4 regions of the Kitasatospora sp. NPDC052868 genome follow, and region 4 is predicted to be linked to each of the others. Evidence: riboswitches for the same ligand, from Rfam matches in the RefSeq annotation. Region 4 holds a riboswitch; each other region holds the start of a gene.
What was found. A riboswitch is a leader RNA that binds a small molecule or an ion and turns the genes downstream of it on or off. The one in region 4 is predicted to bind cyclic di-AMP.
Positions count from the first base shown of each region.

Region 1 (5,702 bases), on a different contig from region 4:
GCGTCGGTGTCGCCCGGCGTGTGGTGGAACTCGCGAATGGCCAGCCGGGGGCCGGTGAGTCGTACGGGGACCATGCCTGCCGACCCTACCCGCCGCTTACCGGTTACCGTACGTGACATGGAAGAAGAAGACCTGCGGCTCGCCCCGCGCACCAAGGCCGCCGAGCTGCTCGCCTGGGCGGAGGCGGAAGGCCGCGACCCGGTGGGCGAGGAGCCGCTGCGGACGGTGTTGGCGTTGCTGGAGCTGGGCGAGGGCAGGATGCGCGACGGCTGGCCGGAGCTGACCTCGGACGCGGTGGAGCAGCTGCTGGTCGAGCGGCTGTACCTGTACGTCCAACCCGCGCCGGAGCAGGACCCGTTGGCGTACGGCGAGGCGGTCCGGCTGCTGGTCGACCACCAGCGGGCGGCGAAGCGGCTGAACGCCAAGCGGCAGGAGCGGCTGCACGCCGAGGCCGAGTGGCAGGGCGAGGTGGCGACCGGTCTGCTGCGCCGGGCCGACCTGGTGACCTGGCCGCGGCTGTACGCGCTGCTGCTGCACGCCGCCGGGGTGGACGTGGCGGACGACGCGGCGGTGCGGGCCTGGCTGGAGGCGTTCCGGGAGCTGGCGCCGCAGGAGCGGTCGGCCGCCTACGCCGCGCTGGCCGAGGCCGGGTGGCTGGACGAGCTGGACGAGGAGGGCTGGGGCGAGGCCCGGATGCTGACGGTCGGGATGGCCACCGACGGCGCCCGGCGGCTGCTGGAGCAGGGCCTGATGCGGCGCAGCTACCGCAACCTGGCGGCGCTGAACGCGCTGGGCCGCCCGATGCCGGACGAGCTCGCCGGGGACTTCGGCGCGTTCGAGGAGGCCGCGGTCGAGGTGGCGCTGGAGCTGTCGGGCGAGTGGACGGTGCCTGGGCTGGCGCAGCTGCTGGTGACGGAGTTCCCTGAGCTGGCGCCGGAGCCGGGGCAGGAGGAGATCGACGCCTACCTGGCGCGGCTGCCCCAGGAGTAGCGCGGCCGCCCCCGGAACAGCGAGGCGCCCCGGTCCGCAGTGGACCGGGGCGCCTTCGACCGTAGGGGGCCCTGCCTCAGGGCGTGATGCCGCGCTGCTCGAACCAGGTCTCCGGGTCGACCGGGGCGCCGCCGCCGGGGCGGACCTCCAGGTGCAGGTGCGGGCCGGTCACGTTGCCGGTGGCACCGACCTTGCCGATCTGCTGGTTGGGGACGACCTTGCCGGAGCCCTTGATGATCGAGGAGAGGTGGCAGTACCAGATCTCGGTGCCGTCGGGCAGCGTCTCGACGATCCGGTAGCCGTACGAGCCGGACCAGCCGGCCGAGGTGATGGTGCCCTGGCCGACCGCGTACACCGGGGTGCCGGTGTCGGCGGCGAAGTCCAGGCCGGTGTGCAGGTGGGCCCAGTAGGAGGCGCTCTGGCCGTAGTGGGCGGAGAGGTTGTAGTCGCGCACCGGCAGGTTGACGGCGGCGAGCTTGGCCTTCTCGGCGGCCTCGGCGGCGAGCCTGGCCTCCACCTGCTGGGCGGCGCGCTTGGCCTCCGCCTCCTTGGCGGCCTGCAGGCGGGCGGTCTCGTCGGCGGCGGTGCGCTGGCTGTCGGCCTGCTGCTGGATGCGGGCGGCGAGCGCGAGGCCCGGGTCCGCGGAGAGCGCGACCGGGGCCTCGTCCGGGGTCTCGATGGCGGGCGCCGCGGCCGGGGTGGCGGAGGCGAAGCCGGTGGCACCGAGGGTGGCGGCGACGGCGGTGACGCCGAGCAGCGGCGCGGTCCCGCGGGTCTGGCGGGGCATCCGGTGCCGGTTGGTGTCGGCGGGCTGCGGGGCGTGCTCGTCGGCCGGGCCGCCGTATCCGCCGCCGTGGGCGGGCGGCCAGGGGTGGTCGAGCAGTTGGGTGCCCGAGCCGGAGCCGGGCAGGTGTGCCGGAGAGTGCGTCGACGCCACGGAGGCGCGCTCCTTTCCTTCCTTCGCGCCTACCGGGTTAGCTGACGGGTTCGGAGCAGGAAGGTCTCCTACGGCCGGGCCTGGGCCTGGCCGATTCACCCCAAGGAACATGGTTCCCCGGCTCCCTGACCTGCCCGGAGGCGGGTCGTCGGGATTAGGCGACGGCGCACGGTGCCGTCTGGGTACGGCGTTGCCGACCGCGCTGCGTTATCAAACGTTAATCCTAGGAGCCCCTGATTCCAAGCCATCCGGATGGGACGACCTGAGACCGCCCGGGCAGTACGTGGCCTGATGGGCGATTTGTGAGGCTTGAGCACAACTGACACTACCGAACGTGATGAGACGTCAACGAACGGACGCCGGGTTGAGTACTTCTACTCATGTGCGGCGCGCCCCGGCGCCACCATCCTGGCGCCATGAACGCACCCGTGCAGTCGCGCACCACGTCCGCGTACTACATCCAGGCCGTCCTGTCCTTCGCCCTGTCCGGCGTCGCCCTCGCGATCGGGATCGCCTACCTCCCGGTCGACGCCTGGACGCGGGCCTTCCTCGGACTGGGCCTGCTCTACACCGTCACCTCCTCGTTCACCCTGGCCAAGGTGATCCGGGACCGGCAGGAGACCAACGAGATCGTCACCCGGGTGGACCAGGCCCGACTGGAGAAGCTGCTCAGCGAGCACGACCCGTTCAAGGTGGAGGGGGTCTGAGCCGCCCGGGACCGCCCGGGACGGAGGCTCACCCGAAAGATTCCTCGGTCGATAGCTTGACGGCTAAGGCTATTAGCCTTAGCTTTATGGCTATCGGCAGAACCGCCGATGACGCGCACGGCGGACCGAGGAGGCCCACGATGACCGGCTCCAACACCCCCACCACGCAGTTCCTCGACGTTCCCGGCGGCCGGCTGGCGTACGACGACACCGTGCAGGGCGACGGCGCCCCGGTCGTCCTCCTGCCGGGGATGCTCGACAGCCGGACCGCGTACCGCCACCTGCGCCCGCTGCTCACCGCCGCGGGCCGCCGGGTGATCACCATGGACCTGCGCGGCTTCGGCGAGTCCTCGATCGCCTGGGACGACTACTCGCCCGCCGCGATCGCCACCGACGTCATCGCGCTGCTCGACCACCTGGGCATCGAGCGCGCCGTCCTGGCCGGCAACTCGTACAGCGGTGCCAGCGTGGTCAAGGTCGCCGGGGACGCCCCCGGGAGGGTCGCCGGGATCGTCCTGCTGGACGCCTTCATCGAGAACCTGCCGCCGAACGCCCTGCAGCGCGCCGCCTTCGGCGTGATGGGCGCGCTGCTGGTGCACTCGCCCGCGTTCTGGGGCCTCTACCACCGCAAGATGGCCTACCCCGGCGCCAAGCCGGCCGACTTCGACGCCTACGTCGACGGACTGGTCGCCGCCATGCGCACCCCGGGCCGCAAGGCCGCCACCCGCGGCTATGTGCACGGGGACTCCGCACCGACCGGCTGGAGCGCCGCCGTGCAGTGCCCGGCGCTGGTCGTGATGGGCAGCAAGGACCCCGACTTCCCCAAGCCGGAGCTGGTCGCCGACCGGCAGGCCGCGGCGCTGCACGCCCGCAAGGTGATGATCGAGGGAGCCGGGCACTACCCGATGGCCGACCAGCCGCAGGCCACCGCCGACGCCCTGCTGCCCTTCCTCGCCGAACTGGCCTGAGCCGCCCCCGGCGCCGACCGTCACGGCCGCCCGCCCCGCCCCCGCCCCACCCCTTCCGAGCCCACTCCCCCGGTACGGAGACCGCACATGCCCCGAGTCGGACTGACCCCCGAGCAGGTCGTCGACCACGCCCTCGCCCTGATCGACGAGCAGGGCCCCGAGGCCCTCACCCTGGCCGCCGTGGCCGCCCGGGCCGGCGTGGCCACCCCCTCGCTGTACAAGCACGTCAGCGGCGGCCTCGCCGAGCTTCGCCGACTGATCGCCGTCCGGGTCACCCAGGAACTGGCCGACCGCCTCGCCGAGGCCGCCCTCGGCCGGGGCGGGGACGACGCCGTCGCCGCCGTCCTGCGCGCCTACCACGGGTACGCCACCGAGCATCCGCACCGCTACTCCGCGCTGCCGCAGGCCCCGCAGCCGGACGACGAGCTGACCCGGGCGGCCGCGCGGCTGGTCGGGGTGATCGTGGCGGTGCTGCGCGAGTACGGCCTGGGCGGCTCCGAGGCGATCCACGCCGCGCGCACCGTCCGCTCGCTCGCCCACGGCTTCGCCTCGCTGTCCATCGGCGGCGCCTTCCAGCTCTCCGAGGACCTGGCCACCACCCAGGACCGGCTGATCACCGTCCTCACCAGCGGTCTGCGCAGCTGGCCCCGGCCCTGACCCGCCGCCCGGACACCGGCGGAACCTCTGGTGTGTTTCGAACAGTCAATCGCCACCAATCGGGCAAGACGGGTTAGATTGGCCCGGCTCACAGGTGGTCACGACCCGCGACCGCCCACCCCGAGGCGGAGGTCGACGTGCCCGCACCGAAGGCGAGGCCGCGCCGACCACGGGTGTTCCCGCTGGGCGGCGCCCTCGGGCGCTGGAGCGGACGGCTGCTGGACGGGGACCGGACGGCCGAGCGGAACGCACTGCTGGCGATGCTCGCCCTGACCGTGCTCCTGAGCGGCCTCGCGATCGCGGCGCCGAAGAGCTGGCCGCCGTCCTCGATGGTGCTGCCGCTGGTCGTGGGCGGGCTGGTGCTGCGGCGGGGCCGGCTGCTGGTGCTGGTCTGCGCGGCGCTCACCGGCAGTGCGCTGAGCGCGGTGGTGCACCACCCGCACGGGGTGCGGGTCGGCGTGACGATCGTCCTCGCCGCGACCGGCGCGACCGTCCTGACGGCCAACCGCTTCCGCGACCGGCTGGGCCTGCGCGGCACCCGCGGGGACTCCATGCTGCTGGAGCTCGCCGAGCACACCCGGACCCTGGGCCGGCTGCCCGACCGCCTGCGCGACTGGCACTTCGACGGCGCGCTCGCACCGGTCGGCGGGAACTCCTTCTCCGGTGACTTCCTGCTCTGCACCCACCGCCCCGAACAGGACCTGCTGGAGCTGCTGCTGGTGGACGTCTCCGGCAAGGGCAGCCGGGCCGCCGCCCGCTCCACCCACCTCTCCGGCGCCTTCGCGATGCTGCTCGGAAGAGTCCCGCCGGAGGAGTTCCTGCCCGCCGCCAACGACCACCTGATCCGGATGGGCTGGGAGGACGACTTCGCCACCGCCGTCCACCTCGCCCTGCACCCGGCGACCGGCCGCTACCGGCTGTTCAACGCCGGCCACCCGCCGCCCGCGCAGTACCGCGGGGCCGGCGGCGGCAGCTGGCAGGTGTCGGCCCCGGGCGGCCCGGCGCTCGGCCTGCTCGCCGACGTGCCCTACCCCGCGAGCGGCGGACGCCTCGGCCCCGGGGACGCGCTGCTGCTGTTCAGCGACGGCGTGGTGGAGGTCCCGGGCCGCGATCTGGACGAGGGGGTCGACCGGCTGCTGACCGCCGCCGAGCCGGTGCTCCGGGCCCCGGGGGCGGCGCTGCGGCACTCCGCCCGGGGCGCCGCGGACCGGCTGGTGCGAACGGTCGCCCGGAATGTGGCCGACGACCGGACCCTGGTGCTGGTACGCCGCCTGGGCCACCATTCCCCGACATAAGAAATAAGCTATTAAGAATTAAGGACCCGCTAGGACACCCACCCCCTCGGAGCGGAAAGGCCGGGTATCCCGATGGACCTGACCTCGCCATGGCTCCCCCCCTCCGAGGACGAGAGCCGGACCCCGCGCAGCAGCCCCACCGCGCGCA
Region 1 is NZ_JBITZW010000018.1:26,510-32,211, forward strand. Features, by position in the region: gene ACIGZJ_RS26355 (GNAT family N-acetyltransferase) at 1-74, opposite strand, end outside; gene ACIGZJ_RS26360 (hypothetical protein) at 118-990, shown strand; gene ACIGZJ_RS26365 (M23 family metallopeptidase) at 1,067-1,927, opposite strand; cyclic di-AMP (ydaO/yuaA leader) riboswitch at 1,940-2,098, opposite strand; gene ACIGZJ_RS26370 (YiaA/YiaB family inner membrane protein) at 2,344-2,634, shown strand; gene ACIGZJ_RS26375 (alpha/beta fold hydrolase) at 2,775-3,602, shown strand; gene ACIGZJ_RS26380 (TetR/AcrR family transcriptional regulator) at 3,690-4,259, shown strand; gene ACIGZJ_RS26385 (SpoIIE family protein phosphatase) at 4,397-5,554, shown strand; gene ACIGZJ_RS26390 (SpoIIE family protein phosphatase) at 5,627-5,702, shown strand, end outside.
Region 1: it holds a riboswitch for cyclic di-AMP, as region 4 does, so the genes downstream of both, ACIGZJ_RS26365 (M23 family metallopeptidase) here and ACIGZJ_RS19470 (transglycosylase family protein) in region 4, are expected to answer to the same signal.

Region 2 (5,702 bases), on a different contig from region 4:
CCCCAGTCATTAGGTTAGGCTCACCTAACTGACTGGAGGTCGTCATGAGCCAGAGCCCCATCGACGTCGAGGCGCCCGAACCCACCGCCGCCGAACGGGTCTGCGGCCTGCTCACCGCGACCTCCTCCGTGGTGGTCCGCGCCTGCGGCGAGTACCACGAGCTCGACACCCCCGTGTCGGTGCACGGCGCCGCACTGCGGATGTGCGCCCCGCTCGACGCGCCGCTCACCATCGCCGCCGCCCACGCCACGGAGGGGCTCGCCGTCGTCCTGGACCTCACCGACATCGCCCCGGTCGCCGTCCGCGACCGCGTGCGCGGCCGGGTCTCCCTGGCCGGCCGCCTCCACCTCGTCCACCTCGCCCACGACGGCCTCAGCGTCCACCTGCGCCTGGACGTCGCCCACGCCGTGCTCTCCACCCCGTACGGCACCACCGCGCTCACCGGTGCCGACCTCGCCCTCGCCGGGCCCGACCCGCTCGCCCGCCACGAGGCCGGACTGCTCACCCACCTGGCCGACGACCACCCCGACGCGCTCGCCGTCCTGACCCGGCTGCTCGACCCGAACCTGCTCGCCGAGCGCCCCGACGTCCGCCCGCTCGCCCTCGACCGGTACGGCCTGGTGCTCCGCCTGGACCACCCGCACGGCCACCGCGACGTCCGCCTGGTCTTCCCCGAACCCGCCAGGGACACCGAGGACTTCGGGCTGCAGGTACACCAGCTGCTCACCGTCGCCCACAACAGGGCGCCCGCCCACCGGAACTAGCCGATGGACGGGCGAAAGATCTCACGCACAAACCGATATGACGGATCACCACAAGGCGCACCCGGAAACGACAGCGGCCGGCCCGGCTCGCGAAGGAGGTTCGCGAACCGGGCCGGCCTGGGCGTGTCCCGCGCCCGTGGTGCCGCTGGTGGTGCGGCGATCCCCCGGTCGAGCGGTCACCCGACATGACCATCCCGGAGGTCGTTCGCCCCGCGTCCAGCGGTGGTCCGAGGGCCGCTCGAAAGCGGCCGATCAGAGCCGACCGGTCGCAGCCGACCGGCCGGTGGAGACGACCGATCAGATGCTGACGCCGTGGGCGCGCAGGTAGGCGATCGGGTCGATGTCGGAGCCGTACTCCGAGCCGGTGCGGATCTCGAAGTGCAGGTGCGGGCCGGTCACGTTGCCGGTCGCGCCCGAAAGGCCGATCTGCTGGCCGGCGGTCACGGTCTGGCCGACCGAGACGCCGATCGAGGACAGGTGCGCGTACTGGGCGTACTTGCCGTCGGCGAGCTTGATCTCGACCTCGTTGCCGTAGGCGCCGCCGTTGCCGGCCTTCACCACGGTGCCGGCCGCGATGGCGCGCAGCGGGGTGCCGGTGGAGGCGACGAAGTCGGCGCCGGTGTGGTGGCCGGAGGCCCACATCGAGCCGGCCACGCCGTAGGCGGTGCCGAGCTTCGGGTTGGCGACCGGGGAGACGTAGCCCGAGGTGCTGGCGACGGCGGCCGGGGCCGGGGTGGCGGCCGGGGCGGCCGGCTTCGCGGCGGGGGCGGCCGGCTTGGTGGCCGGGGCCTGGGCCGGCTTGGCAGCCTGGACCGGCTTCGGGGCGGCGGGCTTCGCGGCCGGCTTGACCGAGTCCTGCGAGGCCTGCGGCTTCGCGGCGGGGGCGGCCGGCTTGGCGGCCTCGGCGGCGGCCGGAGCGGCAGCGGCCTTGGCGGCAAGCGCGAGCTGCTGACCGGGGAAGATCAGGTTCGGGTTGCCGCCGATGACCGAGCGGTTGTGGTCGTAGAGCGCCTGCCAGCCGCCCTCGACGTTCTTGGCGGCGGCGATCTTCGACAGGGTGTCCCCGCCGACGACCTTGTAGCTCTGGTCGACCGGGGCGGCGGCCGGAGCCGCAGCCGGGGCGGCCTGCTCGGCGGCGGCCGGAGCCGCGGCCGGGGTGGCGTCGACGCTGGTGGCGCCGGTCCAGGTGCTGGTCTGCCCGGCCTTGGCGGCAGGGGCGGTGTGGGCCTGGGCGCTGATGGTGGTCACCAGCGGGAGGGCGAACGCGGCGCCGGTGACGGCAGTGGCGATACCGATGCGGGCGGCGCGGGGCAGGGCGATACGACGAGCCTGTGCGGGCATGGGGTATTTCCTCTCCGACGCCTGCGAGGTGAGCTGTCGGGTTCGGGCTGGAGTTGCCCGGCCGCATATGCGGCTTCACCCCAAGCCGGACCGTGAATTCCGGTCCGGCGACTTACCTTTGGGTCCCCCGCTCCTGCCGAACAGAGTTCAGTTCGTACCACCGGGCAGCGGCAGGACTAGGCGTTCCACCCGGTGGCCACCCGGGCTAATGCCGGGCGGTCGCTGAACTAAAACCCATCCGTCCGGGTGAAGCAATGTCGATCTCTTGAACCCGCAACAAAAGCCCGGGGCACCGTGACGCTCCGAATGATCGGCTACGCGGTGCGCACACAATCCATTGACCGTGCGCGATCGTTCGACCACGTTCCGTCCATTTCATGACCGGTGCGCATGCGATCAAGTACGGAAAGCCATCCACCGACACACCGCCGGTGACCCTTGTCACGTCGACCCCCGGGGGCGCACGATCAGGCCGTGGCCACCTCCGAGGCCGGCACCCTGCGCCTGGGCACCGCGCAGGGCCGCTGGGTACTACTGGCGACCGTGCTCGGCTCCAGCATGGCGATGCTCGACGGCACGGTGGTGAACGTCGCCCTGCCCCGGATCGGCACCGATCTCGGTGCCCCGCTCGCCGCACTGCAATGGACCCTCAACGCCTATCTGCTCACCCTGGCCGGGCTGATCCTGCTCGGCGGAGCGCTCGGCGACCGCTACGGGCGGCGCCGGGTCTTCCTGCTCGGCGTGGTCTGGTTCGCGCTCGCCTCCGCGGCCTGCGCCGCCGCGCCCACCATCGGGGTGCTGATCGCGGCCCGGGCCGTCCAGGGCGTCGGCGGAGCGCTGCTCACCCCCGGCTCGCTGGCGATGCTTCAGGCCGTCTTCCACCCGGACGACCGCTCGGCCGCGGTCGGCCTCTGGTCCGGCCTCGGCGGGGTGTCGGCCGCGATCGGGCCCTTCCTCGGCGGCTGGCTGGTAGACGGCCCGGGCTGGCGGTGGATCTTCCTGCTGAACGTGCCGCTCGCCGTCCTGGTGGTCGCGGTCGCGTCCCGGCACGTCCCGGAGAGCCGGGACGAGAGCGCCACCGGGCGGTTCGACGTGCTCGGCGCCGCACTCGCCGCGCTCGCCCTCGGCGCGATCACCTATGCGCTGACGGCGGCGGGCGGCGGCCTCTCCCCCGGGGTCTGGGTGACCGGCGCGGCCGGCCTCGCCCTCGGCGCGGCCTTCGTCACCGTGGAGCGCCGCACCGCGGAGCCGATGCTGCCGCTCGGCCTCTTCTCCTCCCGGCTGTTCACCGCCGTCAACCTGGTCACCCTCTGCGTGTACGCGGCCTTCAGCGGCGTCTTCTTCCTGCTGGTCGTGCAGCTGCAGATCGTCTCGGGGTTCTCCCCCCTGGTCTCCGGGCTGGCCCTGGTGCCGATCACCGTGCTGATGCTGGCGCTGTCCGCCCGCGCCGGCCGGCTGGGCAAGCGGATCGGACCGCGACTGCCGCTCACCCTCGGCCCGCTGCTCTGCGCGGCCGGCGTGCTGATGATGCTGCGGATCGGGCCGGACGCCTCCTACTGGGCGGACGTCCTGCCCGCCGTCACCGTGATGGGCTGCGGGATGGTGCTGCTGGTGGCACCGCTGACCGCCACCGTGCTGGCCGCGGTGGAGGTCCGCCACGCGGGCATCGCCAGCGGGGTCAACAACGCCGCCGCCCGCGCGGCCGGCCTGCTCGCGGTCGCCGCCCTGCCGGCGCTGGCCGGCCTGAGCGGCGACGCCTACCAGGTGCCCGCCTCGGTGGACTCGGCCTTCCACACCGCGATGCTGATCTGCGCCGGACTGCTGGTCGCCGGCGCGGTGGTGGCCTTCACCTCCGTCCGGGGCAACGTGCTGGCCGCCGAGGACCACCCGGTGGCCGAGCCGGACTGCCAGTGGACCTGCGGCACCAACGGCCCGCCGCTGGACCCCGGCCACCTCGCGACGCGGCACGGCGAAGGCCCCGCCACCGGATCGGCGACGGGGCCTTCAACAGGCTGACGACTCGTCAGAGAATGTCACCCGGGGCGTACTTGGCGGCCTCGGGGTACGCGGCCGCGACGGCCTCGATCCGGCGGACCACCTCGGCGACCTGGGCGCCGGCCGCACCGGTGAAGGACAGCCGGTCGGCGAGCAGCGCGTCCAGCGCGGCCCGGTCCAGCGGGATCCGCTCGTCGGCGGCGAGCCGGTCCAGCAGCTCGTTCTCCCGCGCACCGGCCCGCATCGCCAGCGCGGAGGCGACGGCGTGCTCCTTGATGACCTCGTGCCCGGTCTCCCGGCCGACGCCCGCCCGCACCGCGCCCATCAGCACCTTGGTGGTGGCGAGGAACGGCAGGTAGCGGTCCAGCTCGGCCTCGATCACGGCGGGGAAGGCACCGAACTCGTCGAGGACGGTCAGGAAGGTCTCCAGCAGGCCGTCGAACGCGAAGAACGCGTCCGGCAGCGCGACCCGGCGGACCACCGAGCAGGAGACGTCGCCCTCGTTCCACTGGTCGCCGCCGAGCTCGGCGGTCATCGAGGCGTAGCCCCGCAGGATGACGGCCAGGCCGTTGACGCGCTCGCAGGAGCGGGTGTTCATCTTGTGCGGCATCGCGGAGGAGCCGACCTGGCCCTCCTTGAAACCCTCGGTGACCAGCTCGTGGCCGGCCATCAGCCGGATGGTCTTGGCCAGGCTGGAGGGCGCGGCGGAGAGCTGGACGAGTGCGGTGAGCACCTCGAAGTCCAGCGAGCGCGGGTAGACCTGGCCGACGCTGGTGAGCACGTTGTCGAAGCCCAGGTGGCCGGCCACCCGGCGCTCCAGCTCGGCGAGCTTGTCGGTGTCGCCGCCGAGCAGGTCCAGCATGTCCTGGGCGGTGCCGACCGGGCCCTTGATCCCGCGCAGCGGGTAGCGGGCGATCAGCTCCTCGAGGCGGTTGAACGCGACCAGCAGCTCGTCGGCGACGGTCGCGAAACGCTTGCCGAGGGTGGTGGCCTGGGCGGCCACGTTGTGCGAGCGGCCGGCCATGACCAGCTCGGCGTGCTGGGCGGAGAGCCGGCCCAGGCGCACCAGCACGGCGACCGTGCGGTCGCGCACGTGCTCCAGGGACTGGCGGATCTGCAGCTGCTCGACGTTCTCGGTGAGGTCCCGGGACGTCATGCCCTTGTGGATCTGCTCGTGGCCGGCGAGGTCGCTGAACTCCTCGATCCGGGCCTTCACGTCGTGGCGGGTGATCCGCTCACGGGCTGCGATCGAGTCGAGGTCGACCTGGTCGAGGACCCGCTCGTAGTCGGCGACGGCGGTGGCGGGCACCTCGACACCGAGGTCCTGCTGGGCCTTCAGGACGGCGAGCCACAGGTGGCGCTCCAGGACCACCTTGTGCTCGGGGGACCACAGCTGGGCCAGGGTCGCCGAGGCGTACCGGGAGGCCAGGACATTGGGGATCAGGGGCTTCGCGCTCACGCTTCGCAAGCCTAACAGCCGAGGTCAGCCGGAACGGCAGCGGATGACCGCGCCCGGCTTCAAGCCCCCGCCCGCGGGCCGACGCCCGGGCTAGGCCGTCGGCGCCGCGGCCGGCATCCGGCCGCTCAGCACCGGCAGCACCT
Region 2 is NZ_JBITZW010000024.1:15,480-21,181, reverse strand. Features, by position in the region: gene ACIGZJ_RS29765 (DUF2470 domain-containing protein) at 45-764, shown strand; gene ACIGZJ_RS29760 (peptidoglycan DD-metalloendopeptidase family protein) at 1,062-2,105, opposite strand; cyclic di-AMP (ydaO/yuaA leader) riboswitch at 2,109-2,268, opposite strand; gene ACIGZJ_RS29755 (MFS transporter) at 2,580-4,121, shown strand; gene purB (adenylosuccinate lyase) at 4,129-5,559, opposite strand; gene ACIGZJ_RS29745 (MarR family winged helix-turn-helix transcriptional regulator) at 5,650-5,702, opposite strand, start outside.
Region 2: it holds a riboswitch for cyclic di-AMP, as region 4 does, so the genes downstream of both, ACIGZJ_RS29760 (peptidoglycan DD-metalloendopeptidase family protein) here and ACIGZJ_RS19470 (transglycosylase family protein) in region 4, are expected to answer to the same signal.

Region 3 (5,702 bases), on a different contig from region 4:
AGGCCGCGCAGCCAGGCCTCGATGTAGCGGATCCCGACCTGGACGGCGTTGTGCAGGCCGACCCGGGTGCAGCTGCCGCCGGAGCCGGCGATGTCGAGCAGCTGGGCGGCGGTGACGGGCTCGGCCGGGCCCGGGTTGTCCTTCTGGTTCGGGCGCTCGCCGAGCACGGCGTCGAAGCAGGCGCGGGCGACCGGGACGAGGTCGGGGTGGGCGACCCAGGAGCCGTCGAAGCCGTTGCCGGCCTCGCGGTCCTTGTCGGCCTTGACCTTCTCCAGGGCGGCGGCGTTGACCTCGGGGTCGCGGCGGCTGGGGATGAACGCGGCCATGCCGCCGATGGCGTGGGCGCCGCGCCGGTGGCAGGTCTGCACCAGCAGGCGGGTGTAGGCGGCCATGAACGGGGAGGCCATGGTGACGGAGTTGCGGTCCGGCAGGATGTAGTGCTCGCCGGCGTCGCGGAAGTTCTTGACGATCGAGAACAGGTAGTCCCAGCGGCCGGCGTTGAGCCCGGCGGCGTGCTCGCGCAGCTCGTAGAGGATCTCGTCCATCTCGAACGCGGCGGTAATGGTCTCGATCAGCACGGTGGCGCGGATGGTGCCGTGCGGGATGCCGAGGGCGGCCTGGGCGTGGGTGAAGACGTCGTTCCAGAGCCGGGCCTCGAGGTGGCTCTCGGTCTTCGGCAGGTAGAAGTAGGGGCCGGAGTTCGGGTCCTCGGCGCCGCGGGCCAGCAGCCGGGCGGCGTTGTGGAAGAAGTAGAGGCCGAAGTCGAGGAAGGCGCCGGCCACCGGGGTGCCGTCGACCAGCAGGTGGTTCTCGTCCAGGTGCCAGCCGCGCGGGCGGACCACGACGGTGGCGAGTTCGGCGGCCGGCCGCAGGGTGTAGGCCTTGCCGGCCGGGGAGGTGAAGTCGATCCGGCCCTCGAAGGCGTCGATCAGGTTGACCTGGCCGCTGACGACGTTCTCCCAGGTGGGGGAGGTGGCGTCCTCGAAGTCCGCGAGCCAGACCCGCGCCCCGGAGTTGAGGGCGTTGATCACCATCTTGCGGTCGGTGGGGCCGGTGATCTCGACCCGGCGGTCCCGGAGCGCCCGGGGGGCCTCGGCGACCTTCCAGTCGCCGGCCCGCACGGCGGCCGTCTCGGGGAGGAAGTCCAGCGTCCCGGCCCTGGCGGTCTCGGCCCGGCGGGTCTTTCGTCGGACCAGGAGTTCCTGCCGTCGGCCTTCGAAGGCGCGGTGGAGGCCGACCACGAAGGCGACCGCCTCCGGAGTGAGCACCTCCTCCGCCCGCGGGACGCGCGGACCGGCGACAGTGACGACCGGAGCGGCGGGAGAGGCGCCGGCGGGTCCCTGATCTGTAGCCATGGGCAGGACACTCCTAAGACGGTTGAGCCTGGCGAAGGGAGCTCCGGTGGGAACTTCCTTGATCTGAACCGATCGGAACCCACCTGTCGGCTGGTCCGATTCTGTAAGGTGGAGACTAGTTTCCGCGATACAGAATTTCAACGGTTTGTTGAGGTGATCGCTGGGACTCTACTCCTCCCCCGACAGCGAAGGGAACGCCGGTGGTCGCCACCCCCGACACAGCATCGACGACCAGCACGGACCGCGCGAGCGGCGGCGTGCAGTCCGTCGAGCGCGCCTTCCAGCTGCTGGAGGCACTGGCCGACGCCGGCGGCGTGGCGACGCTCAGCGAACTGTCCACCTCGTCCGGTCTGCCGATGCCGACCATCCACCGCCTGGTTCGTACCCTCGTGCAGCAGGGCTATGTCCGCCAGGACACCGCGCGCCGCTACACCCTCGGGCCGCGGCTGATCCGCCTGGGCGAGACGGCCGGCCGGCTGCTCGGCAGCTGGGCCCGCCCGTACCTGGCCGAACTCATGGAGGCCACCGGCGAGACGGCCAACCTGGCCGTGCTGGAGGGCGGCGAGGTGGTGTACGTCGGGCAGGTGCAGTCGCGGCGCTCGATGCGGATGTTCACCGAGGTCGGCCGCCGGGTGCAGCCGCACTGCACCGGCGTCGGCAAGGCGCTGCTGGCGCAGCTGCCCGAGGAGGAGGCGCGCGCCGTGCTCGGCCCCAACCCGCTGCCCGCGCACACCTCGTACACGGTGACCGACCCGCAGCAGCTGCTGGACCAGCTGGCGCAGGCGCGCGAGCGCGGCTACGTGGTGGACGACCAGGAGCAGGAGATCGGGGTGCGCTGCATCGCGCTCGCGGTGCCGGGTGCGCCGACCCCGACGGCGCTCTCGGTCTCCGGTCCGGAGGCGCGGATCCGAGCCCTGGAGGAGCAGGCGGGCGCGGCCTCGCTCGTCCCCGTCATGCAGGAGATCGCGACCCGGCTGGGGCGCGTCCTGGCACCCTGACGGGCGGTCACTCCTGCCGTCCCGCACGCAGAGCGTCGGACCGGCCGACTTCCGGTGGAACTGTTCGCCCGTTCGAGCGGCCCGAGGGCGGGTCGACCCGGCCGCGGCGGGCCGCTCGGTCACGCTGGGGCGGACGCGGCCCGCAACGGTGCGGGGCGCCGGAACGCAGAGGGCAGGGTGAGCGGCGATGTCGCGCAGTGGGTCCGTACGGGGTTACTTCGGCAGGTCACTGACGGTGGGGGCGGCGCTGGTGGTGCTGGCCACCGGGCCCGCGTGGGCGTGTTCGGACACCGATCCGGCGCCGGGGGGCGACCCGGCGGCGGAGGTCGCGGCGCCCGCGGCGCCCGCGCCCGCAGTGCCCGCAGCGCCCGCGCCCTCCAAGTCCGACCTGGAGGTGGTCCGGATCGACCCGGACGCCGCCGCGCCCGGCGGCACCACCACGGTGCACGCCTTCGTGGGCAACGGCGGCCCGGAGACGACGGCCTCCTCGTTCACCGTGGTGGTCACCCTGCCGGAGGGGGTGACGGCCGAGGGGCCGTTCTTCCCGGAGAACTGCTACGACTTCCAGAACGGCCACCGGGTGCGCTGCACCTTCCCCGCGGGGCTGGGCGTGTTCCGCAGCGCGACGGCGCTGATCCCGGTCCGGCTCGCCTCCACCGTCCCCGTCGGCGACCTGAGCGGCGGCTATGTCGCGGTGCGCAGCGACGACGACCAGAACGAGGCGAACAACCGGCAGCCGTTCACGATCCCGGTCGTGGAGACCGCCCGCTCCTGACGGGGCGGGCGGTCTGCGACGGCCGGTTCTAGCGGTACACGCGGACGTAGTCCGCACCGAAGGTGATCGGAGCCGTTCCCTGCGGCGCGGGGTGGTAGTTCCCCGCGCTCAGGGAGAGGTTGAGGATCAGGTAGGCCGACCAGTTGGCGCCGACGCCCTTGCCGTCCGAGAAGACCTTGGTGCCGTTGATGTACCAGTCGACCGAGTTGGCGCCGTAGGAGGTGCCGATGGTGACCCAGCCGTCCTTGGCGATCGCCTTGGCGTCGGTGTAGTACAGGTGGCCCGGGTTGACGTGGTTGGTCAGCTCCAGCAGGTTCGGGTTGTCGGGGTGGTACTCGAAGGAGTCGATCTCCCCGTTGCCGTTCTTCCAGGTCCACAGGGCCGGCCAGGCGCCGGTGCCGGCCGGGAGCTTGACCCGGGTCTCGGCGTAGTCGCCGGTCTTCACCTGGAAGCCCTCGCTGGAGTACTCGGTGGTGAGCAGCCCGGTGTCCCAGGACTGCTTGCCGTTCTCCAGCTTGTTGGCGCCCGGCTTGGCGGTGAAGGTGGCGACCCCGCCGGAGACGCTGACGTTGTTCTTGTTCAGCCAGTCGAGCTTGTTGTCGTCCGGGTTGTGGTTGCCGTAGTGGTAGGCGCTGGACTTGTCACCGGTCCAGCGGGAGCCGTAGGCGATCGGGCCGTTGAACTCGTCGGACCAGGTCAGCGACTTCCCCGCGACGGGGGCGCCGGTGGCCGGGGTCGACGGGGTGGCGGTCGCGGTGGGCGACGGCGTCGGGGTCGGGGTGGGCTTGGGAGTGGCGGTCGCGGTCGGCGTCGGGGTCGGGGTCGGGGTGGCCGTGGCGCCGGAGACCACGAGCTGGCGCGAGGGCAGGTTGTGCCAGGCGCCGGCGGAGTCCTGCCAGAAGCCGAACTGGGTGTACGTCCCGGCGGGCAGGGTGCGGGCACCGGTGGTGATCGACAGACCGCTGGGGCAGATCTGCGCGTTGGCGACGTTGCCGGGGAAGTCGAGGTTGCGCCCGGCCGCGTCGCGGACGCCCACGCCGACGGTCTTGGCGGTGAAGCAGGCCGAGGAGTGGACGGTCAGCGAGGCCGCGGTGGCCTTGCCCGCGACCATGGTGGCCGGGGCGAGCTTGTCCTGGGTGACGGTCGGCGCGGCGGCCGCCTGGGCGGTGGTGACCGCCGGGACGCCGAGCAGGCCGGCGCCGGTGACGGCGAGCGCGCCGGTGACGGCGAAGGCGGTGTTGCGGCCCCGGTGGGAGGGGCGGGCATGGCGCGGTGCGGTGCGCCGGGCAGGCTTCTGCATGGGGTGTCCTCTGCCACGCCTGCGAGGTGAGCTGTCGGGTTCGGGCTGAGGTTGCCCGGCCGCCTGTGGAGCGGCTTCACCCCTAGCCACGGCCCGTGCGCGGGAGCGCACGGGTCGGGCACTGACCTTGGGTCCCCCGCTCCCGTCCGCTGTGGTGCTCGGTTACGCGCCGTCGGGTGGACAGGACTCGGCGTCCCGACGGCGGGGTCCGCGAGGGCGGACGACTCGTGCAGGCTAGGCAGGCCGTCCGGAGCGCGCCAAGGAATCGGCGGCGGTTGTCGCACAGCTCACACCGGCCCGGGCGGGCCGCCGGTCCAGCGGCCGGACACTCGCACATGTGTACGTTCCATGGCGCTTATGATGTCGCCTTGAAGGTCGTGTACCCACGGGTGCCGGCCGGTATCGCGTCCTGACCGGGGGGGTGCGAGACACAGGACCCGATCGAAGAGAGCGCTCTTTCGCGATGGCCTTTCCGTCTGCCGTACTGGACCGACCGTCGGATGCTCCACCGTTCACCGGAGAGCTCCGTCCCCAGGAAGGCGGGACGCCGCGGCGCCGCCTTCCGCTGCTCGCCGCACTCCTCGCGGCGTCCTGGCTGCTGCCGCTCGCCCTGCACCCGGCCGGACTGGACGTGGTGCTGCTGCCGGTCCTGGTGCTGGCCGTGGCCTCACTCATCCGGGTCGGCGGCGGCCTGGTCGACCGGCTCTTCGCGGCCGCCCTGATCACCGCCGCCGGCGTGATGGCCTTCGGGCTGCTCTTCTCGGTCTGGCCCTGGGGCATCCACCCGGTGCCGACCGCCGGGGTGCTGCTCAGCACCGTCTGCCTGGCCGGCTGGCTGGCCGACCGGCGTCCGCGCCTGCCGCTGCGCCTGCGCGGGACGGACGCGCTGGTGGCGGGCACCGCGGCCGGCGTCTGGTACCTCCTGCACCAGGCGGTGGCCGGCAAGTCGCTCACCGAACGGGTGGCGTACATCGCCACCGCCGAGGACCGGCTGGGGCACTTCTCCTACTTCGAGGGCATCCGGCACGTCGGCGGCTACGCCTTCCTGCACCAGGAGCAGGCCCGGACGTACATGATGACCCCGGCCGAGGCGGTGTACCCGCAGGGGTCGCACTTCCTGCTGGCCTGGGTCGACGCCCTGGTCCGCTCCTCCACCGCGCCCGGTGCCGCGCTCGACGCGATGAACCGCTACTTCCTCTATGTGCTGGCCGCCTACGCGCTGCTCTGCGCCGCCCTGGTCTGGGCGGCCCGGTGGATCGGCGGCCCGCGGCTAC
Region 3 is NZ_JBITZW010000002.1:223,889-229,590, forward strand. Features, by position in the region: gene aceB (malate synthase A) at 1-1,355, opposite strand, end outside; gene ACIGZJ_RS04650 (IclR family transcriptional regulator) at 1,556-2,353, shown strand; gene ACIGZJ_RS04655 (hypothetical protein) at 2,541-3,128, shown strand; gene ACIGZJ_RS04660 (hypothetical protein) at 3,157-4,428, opposite strand; cyclic di-AMP (ydaO/yuaA leader) riboswitch at 4,430-4,595, opposite strand; gene ACIGZJ_RS04665 (hypothetical protein) at 4,892-5,702, shown strand, end outside.
Region 3: it holds a riboswitch for cyclic di-AMP, as region 4 does, so the genes downstream of both, ACIGZJ_RS04660 (hypothetical protein) here and ACIGZJ_RS19470 (transglycosylase family protein) in region 4, are expected to answer to the same signal.

Region 4 (5,702 bases):
GGGCCTCGCGGTTGCTGTCCAGGTTCGGCGCGAAGCCGCCCTCGTCGCCGAGGCCGGTGGACAGGCCGCGCTCCTTCAGCACGCCCTTGAGCGTGTGGTAGACCTCGACGCCCCAGCGGACGGCCTCGGAGAAGGACTCCGCGCCGATCGGAGCGATCATGAACTCCTGGATGTCGACGTTGGAGTCCGCGTGCGAGCCGCCGTTGAGGATGTTCATCATCGGGACGGGCAGGACGTGCGCGTTCGGGCCGCCCAGGTAGCGGAACAGCGGCAGGTCGCTGGCCTCGGAGGCGGCGTGCGCGACGGCCAGCGAGACGCCCAGGATGGCGTTGGCGCCGAGCGAGGACTTGTCCGGGGTGGCGTCCAGGTCGAGCATGGCCTGGTCGATCAGGCGCTGCTCGGTGGCGTCGTAGCCGACCAGCTCCGGGCCGATCTGCTCGATGACGGCCAGGACGGCCTTCTCCACGCCCTTGCCGAAGTAGCGGTTCTTGTCACCGTCGCGAAGCTCCAGGGCCTCGAAGGCCCCGGTGGAGGCACCCGACGGGACAGCGGCACGGCCGGTGCTGCCGTCGTCGAGGCCGACCTCGACCTCGACCGTGGGGTTGCCACGCGAGTCGAGAATCTCACGGGCTACGACGACATCGATGGACGGCACGAGGCATCTCCTAGCGGAAGCAGGGGTCCCGCTGACGGTGGTGATGTCGGCGGGACGATTGCGGAGTCGTTACGAACCAGAGCCTAACCGCACGGGCTCCCAGGGCCACGTCGGCCTCGGTCCCGTCTCAGCGTGTGGCCTGGCTACCCACCGGTAGTTCACCTGGTTGACCGATGGGATGTACCCAGAGGCGGACGAAGGGGGCCGAACCGGCCCCCTTCGTGACACCGCGTCGGTGGTTGCGGCCGTGGAGCCCGCGGGGTGCCGCGCTCCTGGCTGCCGTGGGTGCCTCGGCTTCCGCGGTTCCGGCGGGTGCCGTGGTTGCGGCGGGTGCGGGCGGCCGGGGTGCGGCGGTCAGCCGAGGGTGAGCACCTGGCCGGGGACGATCAGGTCCGGGTCGCCGCCGACGGTGCCCCGGTTGCCGTCGTACAGCGCCTGCCAGCCGCCGGAGAGGTTCTGGTCGGCGGCGATGGTGGACAGCGTGTCGCCGGACTGGACGGTGTAGCCGTGACCGCTCCTCGGCGCGGCCTGGGCCGCGGGAGCAGCCGGAGCGGCCGGGGCGGCGGCCGGGCGGGTGTCCTGGCTCGCGCCCTGGTACCCGGCCTGGCCGGCGTACTGCTGGTAGACGCTCTGGTGGCTGGTCCAGTACCAGGCGCCGTTGTTCTGGTACCAGAACACCTTGGCGTCGGCGTCCCAGCCGGACTGGCCGGAGAAGCCGGGCGCCTGGGAGTACTGCTGCACGGGCTGCTGGGCCGGCTGCTGCACGGCGGGCTTCTGGGCGGCCGGCTTCTGGACCGGCTTGGGGGCGGCCGGCTGCTGGGGGGCGGGCTTCTGAGCCGGCTTCGGGGCGGCGGGCTTGGCGTCCGTCGAGGTGTCGACCGAGGCCGGCGCGCCGCCCTTGCTCAGCCCGGCCTTCTGCGAGCAGACGGGCCAGGCGCCCGGGCCCTGCGAGGCGAGGACCTTCTCGGCCACGGAGATCTGCTGGGCCTTGCTGGCCTGGTTGGCCTGCGGGGCGAAGGAGCCGCCGCCGTACGCCTTCCAGGTGCTGGGGGTGAACTGCAGACCGCCGTAGAAGCCGTTGCCGGTGTTGATGCTCCAGTTGCCACCGCTCTCGCACTGCGCGACCGCGTCCCAGGTGGAGACGGGGGCCGCCGAGGCGCCGGTGGCGGAGAGGAGCGGCAGTGCGAGTCCGACGCCTGCCACGCCTGCGACGGCGATGGCCTTCTCGGTCTGGGTGCGACGACGGTGACGGCCGGTTCCAACGAACAGCATGAAGGTGTCCCTCTCCGCACGCCTGCGAGGTGAGCTGTCGGGTTCGGACCGGGAGGTGGCCCGGCCGCGTCGCGCGGAAGGCTTTCAGCCCGCGCGGGCGGCTTCACCCCAAGCCGTGGGGAACGGCACTAAACCTGGGTCCCCCGCCCCTGCCCAAGGGTCTGGTCGGTTTCCCGTGAAGCGGCGGGCAGGATTCGGCGTTCCGCGCACGAGGTCCGCAGCTGCGAACTTCAGGGAGAGTAGACAGATCCTCACATCAATCACAAGCTCATATCGCCGGTATCACATAGAAATTACGACGCGTGGCCGATCGCCTACCAACAGAGCAGATATGTCCGGATTGATGACGGTTCAGATCGGCCACACCGGGGTACCGGCGACGCCTCGTCAGCGCGTCGAGGTCTCGGAGGGGTCGCCTGACGGGTCCTCCGGCGGGCCCTCGGACTGCACGTCAGCCGATGTGCCGACAGGGATCTCCGGCGCGAATTCCACCGGCAGTTCGCGAAGTCCGCGCATGATCAGACCACCCCGCCAGCGCAGGTTCTCCGGGCTCTCGGCGAGCCGCAGATCGGGCAGCCGGGTGAACAGGGTGGACAGCGCGGCGCGACCCTCCAGCCGGGCCAGCGGAGCGCCGATGCAGTAGTGGATGCCGTGGCCGAAACCGAGGTGCGGGTTGTCGGCGCGGGCCAGGTCGAGGGTGTTCTCGTCGGCGAACCGCGCCGGGTCCCGGTCCGCCGCCGCGAGCACCACCAGCACCGGGTCGCCGACCGGGATCTCCACCCCGCCGATGGTCAGCGGGCTGGTCGCGAACCGCCAGGTCGCCAGCTCCACCGGCCCGTCGTAGCGCAGGAGTTCCTCGATGCCGGTGTCCAGCAGGCCCGCCTCGCCGCGGGCGATCGACCCCTGGAGCAGGGCCCGCTGGTCCGGGTTACGGAATAGCGCGTACATGCCATTACCGATGAGGTTGATGGTCGTCTCGAAGCCGGCGAACAGGAGCACGAAGCACATCGCCGCGGCCTCGTTCTCGGTCAGGTGCTCACCGTGGTCGCTGGCGCGGATCAGACCGGAGATCAGGTCGTCGCCGAGGTCCGCCCGCTTGCGGTGAATCAGGTCCGCCAGGTACGCCCGCATCCGCTTGACCGCGCGCGCCACGCCGCCGCGCGGGCCTCCGCCGTGGCGGATCATCATCCCGGCCCAGTCCCGGAAGTCGTCCTGGTCCTCGGGCGGCACTCCGAGCAGGTCGCAGATCGCGTAGATCGGCAGCGGGAAGGCGAACTCGTGGATCAGATCCGCCGAGCCGCGCTGCGCGAAGCCGTCGATCAGCCGGTCGGTGAGCTGCTGCACCCGGGGCTCGAACTCGGCGATCCGGCGCGGCGTGAACGCCTTCGACACCAGGCGGCGCAGCCGGGTGTGGTCCGGCGGGTCGATGTTCAGCAGGTGGGTCATCAGATCGGCCTGGCGTTCGCCCGGGATGCCGACCCGCCCGGTGCGGTGCGCCTGCCCGCTGTGGTGGGCGGGGTTCTTGGAGAGCCGGCTGTCGGCGAGTGCCTGCCTGGCGTCGGCGTACCTGGTCACCAGCCAGGCGTCCACCCCGCTCGGCAGGGTGGTGCGGTGCACCGGCGCGTGCTCGCGCAGCCAGGCGTACGCCGGGTAGGGGTCGGCGGCGAACTCCCACGTGAAGAGTGGGGGGCGGGGGGTTTCGGCGGTGGGTCCGGGGGTGTCGGCCTCGGGGGTGCCGGTCTCGGGGGTGCCGGTCTCGGGGGTGCCGGTCTCGGGGGTGGGGGCTGCGGAGGTCGGGGCGTCCGGCGTGGGGGTCTCGGAGGTGGGGGTCTCGGAGGAGGAGGTCTCCGGGGTGGGGGTCTCCGAGGAGGGCGAAGCGGCGACCGGGCAGGCGGGGGCCGGGGAGGCAGGGGTCGACGGGCCCGGCTGGGCCTGGCTCGGCCGGCCCCCGCTCGGCTGGTCGGAATCGGGCTGAACTGGCATGCGACGACCGTATCCGGTGGATGATCGTCGGCCGTGAGGCGTGAGCCTGGTCACCTGCGGGGTAATCCCTGTTGCGGAGGGTCAGGACCTGCCTACGATCCTCCGACGGAAATCGTGGGCGCCGGTGCGGAGTCGCCCACCAGGGAGGAGCCCAGCATGCGGGTAACCGGGGCGGTCGTGGTCATCGCCGTACTGGAAGGCGGGTCGGGTGCCGACCTCGCCCGCCGCTTCACCGCCGCCGGCGCCGCCGGGGCACTCATCGCCGACCAGCGGGTCGCCATCGCGGAGGACCTCGCCGCGGAGCTCGACCGGCCGGGCTGCCCGGTCGTCGGCGTGTCCGCCGACATCCGGCGCCCGAGCGACGTCGCGGCCCTGGTCGACACCGCCGAGAAGCACCTCGGCCCGATCGACCTGTTCTGCGTGGCCGGGCCCGACGGCGAGCGGATCATCTCGCTCGCCGAGCTGCCCGCCCACCTCGACCTGGAGCGCCTCGTCGAGCTGGTCGCCCTGGTCGGCGAGGCGATCGGAGAGGTCATCGGCCAGGTCGTGCCGCGGCAGCGCCGGTCGGTCGAGGACCGGGCCGCCGTCTAGGGCCTGTCCGTGTCCGGTACGCCGTGAGGGCGCGGCCCGAGGTGTTTCCTCGGGCCGCGCCCTCACTGCGTGTCCTCAGGTCGTGTTCCCAGGACGTGTCCTCAGGGCTTGAGGCCCTCGGCCGCCCGGACCGCGTCCCGGTAGCCGCGGGCGGCCGCGCGCAGTGCGGCGTCCACGTCCACATCGGCGTCGTGCGCCCGCTGCGCCACCGCGAGCAGCAGCCTGCCCGCCGACTCCGCGGTGAGCGCGGCGGGCAGCACGTACTCCTCGTCCGGTACGCCCGTGAAGCCCGACCGGCGCACCCGCGAGACCAGCTTCGCCGCGTACGCCAGCGACGGCAGCCCGGCCGGGACCCCGTCCAGCACCGACTCGCGATCCGACTTCTCGGCGGCCTTCAGCTGCTCCCAGTTCGCCTCCACCTCGGCGGCGCCCTCCGCCTCGACGTCGCCGAACACGTGCGGGTGGCGGTACATCAGCTTCTCCACGATGTCGCCGGCCACGTCGTCGACGGAGAAGGGGTCCGTGGGGTGCTCCTCGGCGATCCGGGAGTGGAAGAAGACCTGGAGCAGGACGTCGCCCAGCTCCTCGCGCAGGGTGTCGCGGTCCCCCTCCTCGATCGCCTCGACCAGCTCGTAGGCCTCCTCGACCAGGTACTTCACCAGACTGTCGTGGGTCTGCTCGGCGTCCCAGGGGCAGCCGCCGGGCGAGCGCAGCCGGTCCATGACGGAGGCCAGGTCGAGCAGCCGCGCGCCGGGCAGGTCGTACGAACCGGGCAGCACCTCGATCTCCGGCACCTCGCCCGCGTGCTCGACCGCGAGGCGCGCCAGTGCGTCGGTGAGCCCCGGGTCGCCGTCCGGACTGCCCAGCCAGACCACGGAGCCAGCCTCCGGGGACCCTCCGGTCAGCAGCCGGGCGAGGGCCGGCGCGGAACCGGGCGCCACGACCTCCACCTCGACCCCGGCCTGCCGCACCGCCGCCAGCTGGGGGTGCTCGGCGTCCCCCGCCAGCACCCGGCCGGCCGTACGCAACGCCTCCCAGGCGGGCCACGCCAGCAGCCCGGGGGCCACCCGGTGGGTGGTGGTGAGCAGGATCAACTTCGCGCCCGGAAGATTCGTCACGCTCCGAACCTACCCGGCCGGGGCGGTGCCCTGCGCGGGGGTTTCGGCGGTCCTGCTGCGCGCGGCGGGCGGCGGCGGGGGCA
Region 4 is NZ_JBITZW010000010.1:235,621-241,322, reverse strand. Features, by position in the region: gene eno (phosphopyruvate hydratase) at 1-655, opposite strand, end outside; gene ACIGZJ_RS19470 (transglycosylase family protein) at 1,010-1,927, opposite strand; cyclic di-AMP (ydaO/yuaA leader) riboswitch at 1,933-2,104, opposite strand; gene ACIGZJ_RS19465 (cytochrome P450) at 2,315-3,910, opposite strand; gene ACIGZJ_RS19460 (SDR family NAD(P)-dependent oxidoreductase) at 4,067-4,501, shown strand; gene ACIGZJ_RS19455 (MazG family protein) at 4,603-5,619, opposite strand.